DNA from 2 places in the Tumebacillus amylolyticus genome. Region 2 is predicted to be linked to the other one. Evidence: riboswitches for the same ligand, from Rfam matches in the RefSeq annotation. Region 2 holds a riboswitch; the other holds the start of a gene.
The links. Region 2 has a riboswitch for cyclic di-GMP ahead of JJB07_RS19625 (DUF192 domain-containing protein). Riboswitches for the same ligand answer to the same signal wherever they lie in the genome.

Region 1: linked by a shared signal. The riboswitch ahead of JJB07_RS02380 (copper amine oxidase N-terminal domain-containing protein) and the one ahead of JJB07_RS19625 (DUF192 domain-containing protein) in region 2 are both predicted to bind cyclic di-GMP.

The regions. Positions count from the first base shown of each region.
Region 1 is NZ_JAEQNB010000001.1:503,875-508,044, reverse strand. It holds gene csaB (polysaccharide pyruvyl transferase CsaB) at 1-702, shown strand, start outside; gene JJB07_RS02385 (aspartyl-phosphate phosphatase Spo0E family protein) at 801-956, shown strand; gene JJB07_RS02380 (copper amine oxidase N-terminal domain-containing protein) at 1,048-2,214, opposite strand; cyclic di-GMP riboswitch class I at 2,277-2,368, opposite strand; gene JJB07_RS02375 (copper amine oxidase N-terminal domain-containing protein) at 2,437-4,026, opposite strand.
Region 2 is NZ_JAEQNB010000007.1:78,398-82,567, forward strand. It holds gene JJB07_RS19620 (Rqc2 family fibronectin-binding protein) at 1-1,721, opposite strand, end outside; cyclic di-GMP riboswitch class I at 1,944-2,044, shown strand; gene JJB07_RS19625 (DUF192 domain-containing protein) at 2,268-2,654, shown strand; gene JJB07_RS19630 (aldo/keto reductase) at 2,702-4,159, shown strand.

The DNA.
Region 1 (4,170 bases), on a different contig from region 2:
ATCACCGTCCGTGACGCCAAGTCGCGCGACGATCTCGAAATGTACGGCGTCTCCAAGCCCGAGATGTACGTCACGGCCGACCCGGCTTTTGCGATCAACCCGGAGTTGTTCTCCAAGGACGCCGGTGCCAAGATGTTGAGCGAATTCGGTGTGCAGACCCCCTACTTGGGCGGCAAGCAGAAGATCGCCGGCATCGCGATTCGCAACTGGGTGACGCCGCACCCGTTCCACAAAGTTCTCGCGCAGAACGCCGACGATTTGATTCGCGCCGGCTGGAAAGTCGTGTTCATCCCGATGCAATATCCGGGGGACGTAGGCGCGTCGCAGAAAGTGCTCTCCTACATGAAGGAGCGCGCCGTTTTGCTCAACCGCCAGTTCTCATTCCGCGACATCGCGAATATCATTGCCAACACCGACCTGATCATCGGGATGCGCTTGCATTCGTTGATCCTCGCCGCGCACTGCGGAGTGCCGTTCGTCTCGCTCTCCTACGATCCCAAGATCGACCGTTTCGTCCAGCGTGTCGGCTACGACCGCCAAATCGATGCGGTGAACAACGTCACCTACGAAAGTCTACGTGACACGATCCAAGATTGTGTGGAGAACCTCGAACACTACCGCGTCATGATGCGCCCGCATGTGGAAGAATTGCGTCAAGAAGCGGAGAAAAGTGGAGAATTAGCAGTTCGCTACTTGGGTTAACTTGAAATTTTACCAACTCCGAGTGAATTAACTATTGTTAATTCTCCACAAACTGTCTAAAATAAGAGAAAGACCTTTTCCGAAACGAGGTTTTGCGAATGGACACCTACTTGGAAGAAATCGAACGCATCCGCCGAAAGTTGAACGAAGTCGTGAAGGAGTACCAAGGGGATCTCTTGCACCCGAATGTCCTCCTGTTGAGCCAACAGCTCGATCGCTACATCGTCACCTATCATAGCAAGCCGTTGCAATAGCCACCTTCCGATTTGTTTGCGTGTCCGTCCCGATGACCTTACGAAAAAACCTCCGCTCCGGTTGCCCGGATGCGGAGGTTTTTTTGTGGAGTTACTTCAAGATCGCCATCTGTGCGCTGTCATCCCAGTCAACGGTCAAGTTGAAGAAGTTGCCGAGCGCTCGCAGCGGAACCAGCGTGCGGTCGTTGATCTTCTTGGCCGGAACGTCGAGGGTAACCGGCTGTCCGTCAACGGTCGCTTGCTTTGAATCGATCTGCAAGGTCACGACTTTGCCGTTCTTGTTGGTGAGGGTGACCGTTTGCGTCGCTTCGTCCCACTTCACGTCTGCGTTCAGCGCGGTGCCGATGGCACGCAGCGGAACGAGGGTGCGGTTGTCGAGGATGACCGGTTGTACGTCGAAGGCCGGTTTCTTGCCTTGGACATAGACTTTCACTTCGTTGGTATCGCCCTTCTTGACGTGTTGCTTGGAGAGGCGGGTGTAGATGTCTTGGTTGTTGTAATCCAGGGTCAGCGCTTTTTCGAGCGACTGGATGGCGCCGTCCGGGTTCTGCAGTTTGTCTTGCGCGTCCGACATCACGACGAGATCGTCCGGTGCTGCTTCGCCCGCGTCGTCCTTGGCTTTGAGCGCTTCGAGCACTTGTTGCAGCGCGTCTTGGTCGGTGGTGGAGCCGTTTTGCTTCGCCCAAGCTAAGAGCAGGTCGAGTTGCTTCTCCAGCGACGCGAGTTGCTTTTTGAGCTCGTCGAGGTGTTTGACCATGTTGGTGATTTTGTTCGTCCAGCCTTTGTGTTTGCCGTTGTCGGAGTGGCAGGTCGTCGTCACGCCGCCCGAGCCTTTGCCGTCCGTGTGGCCCCAAGCGTTGTCGTTTTGTCCGTGCTCGTCATGCTGTTTGTCGTCGCCCTTGCCGTGCCCGTGGTCGTTTTTGTCAAACCCGAAGCTCGGTTGCGGAGTCGGTTCCGGCGTAGGTGTCGGGTCGGGAGTAGGCGTAGGGTCGGGCACAGGTGTCGGGTCGGGAGTCGGGGTCGTCCCCCCGTTGTCGTCCTGATCTCCTTCGTCGTCGTCGGAGCACATGTCACCTGTCGTCGGGTCGGTTGTCGTGCCGCCATCGTCACCCGGTACGACGACCGGAGGTTCTGCCGGATCGGTCGGTTGAGTCGGTGGGGGGGTCGGCGTACCCGGATCGGTTGCAAATGCAGCTGAGACCGGCGCGGTCATCAACGTCACGGCCATGATCATCGCCGCAAACTTCCACTTTTTCATAAAAAACTCCTCCTCGTTTTCCCAACGAGTGCTGCTCACCGTTCTTGAAAAAACATCTCAAGTTCGGCAACCCGGCTGCCGTCGTGCATACGTCCGCACGGTAGGCCCGTGGCTTTGCGTCCCTGTCTTTCGATCAGGTTTGCCTTTATCGGGAGAAAATGTTTGTCTATATTATTAATCTTACAAACCTTGCGAAGTTGTCACAAGCGACAAAAGTCCTAGCTAAAACGCATGGACATCGAGGATTTCCAACCCCAACACTCGATTGGTGTCCGGATAGACCGCGTCTTGCTCCGTTTCCAACCACGCATAGCCGTAGTAATACTCCCCGTACGAATCATAGAATCCCATCCCGCCGCTCTCGGTGGACACGCCCTGTTCCTTCACCGCTTGGTTCACATCGACAAACAGATAGACGGCACTCTGCTCGCGATCGGAGCGGTCGTTTGTCGGTCGTGTCTGAACGCCTTCGACGTGCCCGTCTTTGTAGACGCGAATTTTTTGGAGACCGGGTTGTAACACAAGGGCGTCTGTCGAAGTCTTGCCTGTGCCCTGCGGCAAGAGTTGGACCACGCCTTGGAAATTCGCCGGAACGTTGAGCGTGATCTCCATGCCGTTGGACGTGCGCTTGACTTCGCGATCCAGATAGGCCCGGTAGTCAGCTTCAAACGCCGCCTCCGTCACCCCCGTCGCCGATTCAAACGCATGGGTACCGCCCGAGACGTACGCGTTCAGATAGCTGAGGAATTTCGTCTTGCCGTACGTCGCCACGTAATATTGATAGGCGAGATAGTCTTGCAATTCCACGTTGTACCCGGCGGTCGTCAGGGCATCGATGGTGCCGTCCTGACTCGACAGGAGGGGTTGGTATTTGCCTTGCTCCACGACCCCGAGCACATAATCGCGCAGCATGCCGTCCATCTGGCGGCGCATGACGGCCGGTTGCGACTTGAACTGCGCATCGAGCCCCGTCTGCCACGCCAAGCCTTCGTGTACCCAAGACGGCAGGGAGAGCCCGCCGTTCTGGTTGAGCAAGACGTGCATCAGTTCATGGGAGACCGTCTGGGTCAGCTCCCCGTCATTGGGCAGTTTGTTCAGCGGGATCAGCACATGCGACCCATAGGTCACGCCCTCCGCCGTTTCCGCCATCGACTTCGCGTTGCGATCGCCGCCGTACTTCGCGATGTTCTGCTCAAAGCCCTTTGCGGAGTTCGCCAAGTAGACCCAGACCGGCTTCTTGAACGTCTTGCCGATTTCGTTTTCGACGAGCGTCGTCAGGTCGTTGCGGCGCACCAACGACTGAAGATTCGCCGTCATCCCGTCCTTCAAGAGCGCGTCGTCGCCAACCACGCGAATTTTCGGCGCGTTGACGCTGTTGATCGTCACGCGGCCCAACGCTTCGTTCCAGAGCACTTCATCGCCGAACGACTCGGCGACAAATCGCACCGGCACCATCGTCCGGTCCTTCACCAATTGCGCCGGCACGTCAATCGGCATCGCCACCCCGTTTTTGGTGACACGGGTGCTCCCGATCGGCAGGCGCAACGTCACACCGTCCTTGGTCGCCACCGCCGTTTGGGTGGCCTCTTCCCAGCGCACATCGGCGCCCAAAGCTTCAAAAATCATCCGCATCGGAACGAGGGTGCGGTATTGAAACGCTTGTGGCTGCACATCGAACCGAATCCATTCGCCGTCCACATAGACGTCCGGTCGCTCCGGCGTCGCAGCGGAAGCCGCCTGAGCAACTCCCAGACCGCCCGCCACACAGACGCCCAGCAACAGGGTTTGCGTCCATCGCTTCCACAAAGTCATGTTCAAACACACTCCTCTCTCATGCTACCATCCTACTGTGAGAGTTTCCTACTTTGCAACTGGAAAAAAAAGCACCTGAACCGCGTGCGGTCAGGTGCTCTTTTGCTAAAAGTCGGTGTAGATGAAGCGCTCGCTCGGTCCTTC
Region 2 (4,170 bases):
TCGGTAATCCGCTGGTCGGGCGTGACGTAGAGGGTCTTCTGGTTGTCGTAGAGCACGAAGCCCGGCTTGGAGCCGTTGGGCTTCCAGATGTGTTTGACCAGCGTGTAGTCAACCGGAACTTGGCTGGATTCGCGTCCCTTGGAGAAGTAGGCGGCGAGTTGGGCCGCTTCAAGCAGTGTGGTTTCGGAGAACTCGCGCGCGCGAATGACGACGTGAGAGCCCGGAATGTCCTTGGTGTGCAGCCATGTGTCGCTGTTGGAGGCGTGCTTCATCGTCAGGAATTCATTTTGCTTGTTGTTCTTGCCGACGAGGAGCTCGATGCCTTCCGAGGAGAGGTAGCGCTCCGGTTTGATCGGAGTGTTTTTCTCCTTGGGGGCTTTTTTGCCTTTGGGCAGAGGCTTGCGCTTGATCTTGAGGTAGCCTTCCGCCGCGAGTTCTTCGCGAATTTCTTCGATATCGGTCCACGAAGCGGTCGTCAGTTGTTGAAGCAAGTTCTCCAAGTAGTTGATCTCCGCAATGGTTTCTTGAATTTGCTCTTGGAGGATCGGGATCGACTTTTTGACTTTGTTGTATTTCTTGAAGCAACTTTGGGCGTTTTCGTTGGCGCTGTACGCCGGGTCGAGCGGGATCGTGATGTCCGCCATATTCTCGTCATAGAAGTTCTGGACGGTTACTTCTGTCATGCCGCGCTCGATCTGGTGTTGGTAGGCGGTGATCAACTCGCCGTAGATGCGATGAATCTCCGAAGAGTCCGCTTCTCGAATCTGCTGTTCAAATTTCCCGAGTTTCCCGACGTTGCGTTCCAATTCGTTGGTGAGCATTCGTTCGAGGTCCTGGGACTTTTGTCGCAGCGTGTCTCGCCAAGACTTCTCGGCGTAGAATTGGTGGATCGCTTCGGAGATGGAAGCGAATGTTTTTTTCTCCCCGTCGAGATGCGTCAGGTCAAAACAGGAGAACGCCACGGGGCGCTCGTCTTGGTAGACGATCGTCGGCTGGTAGCGGTGATGGCGGGCGTCCTCGATCAAACCGGCGAAGGCTTGCCATTCGAAGTCCGCATTACCTACTTCTTGCACACGGGCCGCGATCTCCCGAGAGAGCAGGGGAGAGAGGCCGGTGAAGGAGTTCAACAGAAATTTGTCGTAGGCAAGCTCCGCCGCCGCGCTGCGCAGAGCTTGGAATTCGCCGAAGGAGAGCTCGAACGGGCTCTTTTTCTCCTGTTCCGGCGGTGCCACATAGGTGCGGCCCGGCAGAACTTCGCGGTGGCGGGACGTGCCGTAGTTGACGTGAACCAGCGAGTCGAGGATGCGATTCTCTTGCGGGTCGAGCAAGATCACGTTGGAGTGCCGGCCCATGATCTCGACCACCAGCACGCGCTCCGTCAAGTCGCCCAATTCATCGCGGTTCTCGACGGCGATATGCAAGATGCGTTCGTTGCCAAGCTGCTCCACGCGGGTAATTCGCCCGCCCTCGCAGTGTTTGCGCAGAAGCATGCAGAACATCGGCGGTTCGGCAGGGTTCACGCCCTTGTAGTCGTGGGTCAGTTGCGCGCGCGGGTAGGACGGATGTGCCGTCAACAGCAGTTTGTAGTTGTTGCCAAAGCCTCGAATCTGGAACAGCAGGTCGCGTTCCAACGGTTGGTAGATTTTATCAACCCGCCCTCCGAGGAGCAGGGTGTGCAATTCGTGCGTCACAGCACGGAGTACAAGGCCGTCGTATGCCATTGGGTAGTCACCTCTTCGAAATGGAAAAAAAGGCACTGACTCCCGAGGGGGAGAGTGCCATTGTTCCTATCTATCCAGCACATTTGTGCCTAAAAGTTAGCAGAAAACTAATACAAAAGTCTGCCCCAGAAAAGGCATTCCGACCTATTCCGCCCAAATTCGACAACGGTGTATAGTGAAGACAAGGAATTAAATTGAAATTCCGGTAAAGCAAGATTGAACAATCAAAAAAGGCAAACCCGCTCGAAAGACGGGGACGCAAAGCCATGGGTCTTCCTCAAGCACGAGAATCGTGTGCCGGAGATGATCGCCAGGTTGCTGATTGAGGGACACATCTGCCCACAACCCGAAACAGGGTGGTAGAACCTCTGCGCAGCGGCGACTGTGTAGAGGTTTTTTCGTACCGAAAAAAAGCACGACCCCCACACCACTACTAGTAATTATTGTGAACATTGTCATTATACCCTTCAAGGTACTGGAAATCAAGGTTGCACCAAGGCGGAACCTTTGCAAGTAGAAAATGAGAAAACGAGAGGAGGAATTCAGATGATGGAAGTGTGGAACCAAAGCTTGGGTGTTCGGTTGGCATGGGAAGTGGAGACGGCGGAGTCGTTCTGGTCGCGGTTGCGCGGATGGATGGGGCGTCGAAATGTCCCGGTGGGAGCGGCGTTGGTGTTTCGATCTTGCAACGGGATTCATACGTTTTTTATGAAAGAAGAGATCGACGTGGCGTTCCTCGATGACGAGCATCGCATCGTGCACATGTTGCATCGGGTTCGTCCGAATACGATCGCTCCTTTTGTTCGCGGGGCGATGCATGTCATCGAGTTCCCGGCGGGGACGTTGTCGGCCAGCGGCACGCAGTTGCGAGATCGGTTGGTGGTGGAGACAGAGCCGCATTTGTACGCGTTTATGATCGGAAGGGGCGCCTGAAGGAGGGCGCTCCTTTTTTTGGTATACTGGTGGGGAGGTGATAACGGATGTTTCTACAATATAATGCGCTCGGTCAGACCGGCTTGCAGGTCAGTCAGGCCGGGTTTGGTTGCTATCGGGTGGATGTGTCGGTTTCGGAGCATCGGGAGGCCATGCGCAAGGCGTTGCTTGGCGGTGTGAACGTACTGGATACCAGTTCCAACTACTCGGACGGCGGATCGGAAGAGTTGGTGGGCAAGGTATTGGCCGAGATGACATCGGCGGGAGAGATCGACCGTGAGCAGGTGGTGGTCGTGTCCAAGGCGGGCTATCTGCAAGGGCATAATTACCGCTTGAGTCAGCAGAGAAAGCGGGAAGGCATGCCGTTTCTCGATTTGGTGCTGTATGGGGAAGGCTTGGAGCATTGCATCCATCCGGAGTTCTTGGAAGATCAGTTGACGGCGAGTTTGGAGCGGCTGCAGATGCAGGCGTTGGATGTGTATTTGTTACATAACCCGGAGTATTACTTAGGCTTTGCGAAACAGAACGGGATGCAGTTGGACGAGGCTCGCGAGGAGTATTACCGCCGGATCGAACTTGCGTTTCGGCATTTGGAAGGAGAAGTGGAGCGCGGGAGAATTCGTTGGTACGGGATTTCTTCGAATACGTTCCCGGCCCCGGCGGAGGAGTATCTCTTTACCTCGTTGGAGCGAGTTTGGGAGATTGCCGAGTCGATCTCTGACACTCATCACTTCCGCGTGATTCAATTGCCGATGAATTTGTTGGAGCGCGGCGGTGTCATACAGGCGAACCAATCGAATGGGCAGAGCGTTCTGAAGTTTGCGCGGGACAAAGGCTTAGGGGTGCTGATCAACCGCCCGTTGAATGCATTTGTCGCGAACTCGCTCGTGCGTTTGGCAGATCTGCCAATGCCGGATGTCGATGCAGCGGCTTCGGTGACAGAGTTGATTGAAAAAGTCGTGGCGGCAGAGGCGCTTTTTCGTCAGGATATCTTGCCGTTGGTCGAGGCGGATGACGAGGTGCGGGCAAGCCTTGCCGACAAGTTGACGGCAGGGGCGCTTTTGCAAGAACACGGGCGCAAGTTTGCTTCCTTGGATCATTGGCAAGAGGTGGTGCAACAGTTTTTCGTGCCGACGGTTCAAAGTGGTGTGCAGAAGTTGCTTGAGACTCCGAATTTGCCCCCCGAGGTCGGCGCGTGGTTGGAGGGCTATGTGAACGCCGTGAACGAGACGTTTTTGGCGGTGACGGAGATGTACAAGCAGCGGGCGGCCGAAGTTTCGCAGGAATTGAAGCGGCGTGTGGCGCAAGCAGACGCCCAATGGGGCGAGGCTGGAACTCTCAGCGGCATGGCGTTGCGGGCGTTGCGTTCGACAGACGGCGTGTCCTCGGTGCTCGTCGGCATGCGGCGTGAGGCGTACGTGGAGGATGTGTTGGCGGAGTTGCAGGTGCAAATCGACGTAAAGGATCGGTTTGCAAGTTGGGAGGGATTGGGACAGAAGTTCTGAGGCGCCACATG